Regions from separate parts of the Lysinibacillus sp. FSL L8-0312 genome, predicted to be linked through region 1. Evidence: a T-box and tRNA genes for the amino acid it is inferred to sense, from the RefSeq annotation. Region 1 holds a T-box; the other holds one or more tRNA genes.
The links. The T-box of region 1 lies ahead of serS (serine--tRNA ligase). A T-box ahead of a tRNA ligase gene usually reads a tRNA of that ligase, here a tRNA-Ser.
Positions count from the first base shown of each region.

Region 2: it has a tRNA-Ser gene. The T-box ahead of serS (serine--tRNA ligase) is inferred to sense a tRNA for this amino acid. The anticodon was not compared.

Region 1 is NZ_JBBOOV010000001.1:3,229,208-3,231,583, reverse strand. Features, by position in the region: gene serS (serine--tRNA ligase) at 1-764, opposite strand, end outside; T-box leader at 841-1,056, opposite strand; gene pdxT (pyridoxal 5'-phosphate synthase glutaminase subunit PdxT) at 1,106-1,669, opposite strand; gene pdxS (pyridoxal 5'-phosphate synthase lyase subunit PdxS) at 1,671-2,376, opposite strand, start outside.
Region 2 is NZ_JBBOOV010000001.1:2,148,572-2,150,947, forward strand. Features, by position in the region: gene MHI22_RS10715 (diaminopropionate ammonia-lyase) at 1-1,020, opposite strand, end outside; tRNA gene MHI22_RS10720 (tRNA-Glu) at 1,281-1,352, opposite strand; tRNA gene MHI22_RS10725 (tRNA-Ser) at 1,355-1,445, opposite strand; tRNA gene MHI22_RS10730 (tRNA-Asn) at 1,455-1,531, opposite strand; tRNA gene MHI22_RS10735 (tRNA-Ile) at 1,539-1,612, opposite strand; tRNA gene MHI22_RS10740 (tRNA-Gly) at 1,614-1,687, opposite strand; tRNA gene MHI22_RS10745 (tRNA-Phe) at 1,693-1,768, opposite strand; tRNA gene MHI22_RS10750 (tRNA-Asp) at 1,826-1,901, opposite strand; tRNA gene MHI22_RS10755 (tRNA-Met) at 1,905-1,979, opposite strand; tRNA gene MHI22_RS10760 (tRNA-Ser) at 2,033-2,125, opposite strand; tRNA gene MHI22_RS10765 (tRNA-Ile) at 2,141-2,217, opposite strand; tRNA gene MHI22_RS10770 (tRNA-Met) at 2,225-2,298, opposite strand; tRNA gene MHI22_RS10775 (tRNA-Ala) at 2,326-2,376, opposite strand, start outside.

The DNA of each region.
Region 1 (2,376 bases):
GCAAAGCCTTGTGGTAAAGCCTCATCTGGTAATATTTCATCACGATAGAAGTTCGTTACTGGAACCTCTGCTGTTGGAATCATGAAATAATCAGTTTCTTCTAATTTGAATACATCTTCCTCGAATTTTGGAAGCTGTCCAGTACCTGTTAAGCTATCACGATTTACAATGACAGGTGGTAGCATTTCCTCATAGCCATGCTCTTCTGCATGTAAATCCATCATGAACGTCATTAATGCACGTTCTAAACGAGCTCCAAGACCACGGTAGAATAAGAAACGGCTACCTGTTACTTTTGCGCCACGTTCAAAATCCACAATTTTCAAATCTGTCGCTAGATCCCAGTGTGCTTTAATATCAAAATCAAATGCTGGAATTTCGCCCCAAGTATATTCCTCAACATTGTCGTCCTCTGTTGTACCTACTGGGACAGATTCATGAGGAATGTTTGGTAAACGCATCATCATATCTTTAAAGCGCTCTTCTACATCATTTAATTGATTGTCTAATTCTTTAATTTCATCGCCTACCTGACGCATACGAGCAATGACTTCATCTGCGTTTTCCTTATTGCGCTTCATAAGTGAAATTTGTTCAGATACTTTATTACGTTCTGCTTTTAATTCTTCCGTTTTAGCAATTAATTCACGACGCTTTGCATCTAAGCCTTCAAAGTCATCTAAGTTACCTAAATCTTCATTACGTGTTAATAGCATTTCTTTAATTTCCGCGAAATTATCGCGTACACGTTTAATATCTAACATATTCATACCTCCAATAGTTTCTTTAATGATGGGAAATTGTTGCACCAAAATAAACACAAAAAAGCCCTCATCCCTGGAAAGGGACGAGAGCTACCCGCGTTGCCACCCTAATTGACTAGGCGTATGCCTAATCCACTTATTTTATAACGGCATTTCAGCCGGCTACAGTCTACTTCAATCACTTCGACTGTGCAACTCCAGGACGGATTCACAAGTGCTTTTATCAGCTTCCACCAACCGCTGACTCTCTAAAAAAAACGTGCTTGTTACTACTTCCCATCATCGTGTTCAATTATTTAAATTTTAACCATACTGTACTATATGAAAACAAATTTTGCAAGTCATACCATAGAGGAGACAAAATATTCAAGAATTCGCTTATCTGCTGTTAATTCAGGATGAAACGAACAACCTAATAAATGACCATCTTGCGCCAAAATTATTTTTCCGTCATGCTGAGCGAGAACATCAACATCTTTACCTACCGCTTCAATATGAGGTGCACGAATAAAAACTGCTGGAATACGTGCACCTATTTTAGGAATATCCAGTTGAACTTCGAAGCTATCTATCTGACGTCCAAATGAATTTCTTGCTACCGTCACATCCATAACTGCTAAATGCGGTTCGTCATCCACTAATTGATTGGCTAATAAAATTAATCCTGCGCATGTCCCAAATACCGGTAAACCTTGCTGTGCAAGTTCACGGATTGGCTCTAGTAGGTCAAAACGGTCCAGCAATTTTCGCATTGTCGTACTTTCCCCACCAGGTAGTACAAGTCCATCGAGATTCACTAAATCCTTCTTCTGTTTTACTAAAATCGCTTCACAATCAAGCCCTTCTAACATTTGGACATGCTCACGGACTGCTCCTTGTAATGCTAAAACACCAATTCGTTTCATTTTACCAGCCTCGCTCTTGCATACGCTCGTTTTGCCCAAGCTGTGCAATATCAATACCCTTCATTGGTACACCGAGCTCTTTAGATATTTCAGCAATTAGCTTATAGTCTTTATAGTGGGTAGTCGCCTCCACAATAGCACGTGCAAATTTTTCTGGATTTTCGGATTTGAAAATACCAGAGCCCACGAAAACGCCATCAGCTCCAAGCTCCATCATTAATGCAGCATCGGCTGGCGTAGCAACACCACCTGCCGCAAAATTTACTACTGGTAAACGACCAAGACGTTTAATTTCTCTTAATAATTCGAAAGGAGCCCCCAGTAATTTTGCCTCCGTCATTAATTCATCTTCTGTCATACCCACTACTTTACGTACCTGAGCATTTACTTTGCGAATATGTCGAACTGCCTCCACTATATTCCCTGTTCCTGGTTCACCTTTTGTTCGTAGCATTGACGCGCCTTCTCCGATACGACGGGCTGCTTCACCTAAATCACGACAGCCGCACACAAACGGTACTGTGTAATCACTTTTTAATAAATGGTATTCTTCATCTGCTGGTGTTAAAACTTCACTTTCATCAATATAATCAACCCCCATTGCCTCTAAAACGCGTGCTTCAACGATATGCCCTATACGTGCCTTTGCCATAACAGGAATGGTTACAGCCGCCATTACTTCCTCCACAATACGAGGATCAGCCATA
Region 2 (2,376 bases), 1.1 Mb from region 1:
TCCTGCTATAATACGTGAGTCTGAAGCCAATGGATTTGCAAGAACGCGCATTCCTGTTGCTGCTATTTCTTCTTCACAGGAGATGCTTATTTTTATATGGGCTTTTAAGAGTCGCCAAGCCTGTGGATTAGGTTCACCGCAAGCAAGGCCCGCCATTATGGTTTTCATCTCTCCACCAACAGTTACATATTGCTCAGTACCTGCCTTAAAGCTCTCATAATAACAATTAGCAACATGTGGCTCAACTAACACAAATGTAATATCCTGCTCATAATATTGTTGTAAAAAAGCTACTACTGCCCCTGCAAATGACCCAACACCAGCTTGTAAAAATACATGTGTCGGAGCTTGCTGCATCTGTTCAACGATTTCATGTACAAGTGTTGTGTAGCCTTGCATAATCCATAATGGTATTTCTTCGTAGCCATCCCACATCGTATCCTGAATCAGGACCCAGCCATTTTCTTGTGCTAGCTGCGAGGAATAACGCACGGTTTCATCATAATTCATTGTCGTTATTTCAGCATAGGCTCCTTCTTTTTTAATATGCTGTAAACGTTCATCGGCACTGCCAGCTGGCATATATATTCGCGCTTGATACCCTAGTTCACGAGCCGCCCATGCCACACCACGACCATGGTTACCATCTGTTGTTGAAATAAAGGTTAAATTTCCTACCTGCGCTTTTACTTCTGATGATTTTAATTGTTCAAACGATAGTTCCTCTATATTTTTCTGGAGTCTATTGGCAACATACTGCGCAATTGCATAAACTCCGCCTAATACTTTAAATGCGTTTAAGCCAAATCGATAGGATTCGTCTTTTACCAAAATTTTTTCTACACCCATCCATGAAGCAAGTGAATCAAGATGATGGAGAGGTGTCTTTTCAAATTGCTCATATGTACGTAGAAATTGCCCCACTTTCTTTACTTGTTCCAATGTAAAATATGGCAGTAAAGCTGTTCCGTCATTTGCTTTATCCAGCTGATTGTGCACCCACTTTAATTTTTCATTCATTCCTATCCCTCCTTTATCATTAGCTTAGTCCATCTAGCTTCAAAATACAAAATTATACAATACAGAACTTACATTTGTCTAAGTTCCTTGTTATGCGTTTATGATCCCCTACGGAAAAGGGAGAAAAATTTCTTAACTTCCTATATAATTAACAAGCCTTCACAGATTCGATGTTCTGTGAAGGCTTCATTTTTATAGTAACTATGTTATCAAATCAATTAAAAAGTGCAGTAGATGTAATTCATCTACTGCACTTAGTATGACCCGTACGGGATTCGAACCCGTGTTACCGCCGTGAAAGGGCGGTGTCTTAACCACTTGACCAACGGGCCAATGGCGGAGAAGGAGGGATTTGAACCCTCGCGCCGGTTACCCGACCTACACCCTTAGCAGGGGCGCCTCTTCAGCCTCTTGAGTACTTCCCCACATAAAAATGGCTCCGAAGGCAGGACTCGAACCTGCGACAACCTGATTAACAGTCAGGTGCTACTACCAACTGAGCTACTTCGGAATAATGATGGGCCTAAATGGACTCGAACCATCGACCTCACGCTTATCAGGCGTGCGCTCTAACCAGCTGAGCTATAGGCCCTTGGAGCGGGTGATGGGAATCGAACCCACGACATCAGCTTGGAAGGCTGAGGTTTTACCATTAAACTACACCCGCATAAATGGTGGGTCAGGACGGAATCGAACCGCCGACACTTAGAGCTTCAATCTAATGCTCTACCAACTGAGCTACTGACCCATTTCGTCCATGCTAAGCTTATTTTCTTTTGCTTTTCATATCTTCTTATGAAAATAATGGCGGTCCCGACCGGGATCGAACCGGCGATCTCCTGCGTGACAGGCAGGCATGTTAACCGCTACACCACGGGACCATTTGGTTGCGGGGGCCGGATTTGAACCAACGACCTTCGGGTTATGAGCCCGACGAGCTACCACTGCTCCACCCCGCGATAATTTTATACGGTTTCGAGTTTTTAAAGCACCATTTATAAAGATTTAAAACTGGAGGAGGTAGAGGGATTCGAACCCCCGCGCGGTGTTACCCGCCTGTCGGTTTTCAAGACCGATCCCTTCAGCCAGACTTGGGTATACCTCCGTTGCAATATATAAATGGTGGACCTTGCAGGACTCGAACCTGCGACCGGACGGTTATGAGCCGTCTGCTCTAACCAACTGAGCTAAAGGTCCTTTAAGATGGCGGCAGAGGGGATCGAACCCCCGACCTTACGGGTATGAACCGTACGCTCTAGCCAGCTGAGCTACGCCGCCAGGATCTTTATACTGGTTAATTTATTATGGTGGAGCCTAGCGGGATCGAACCGCTGACCTCCTGCGTGCAAGGCAGGC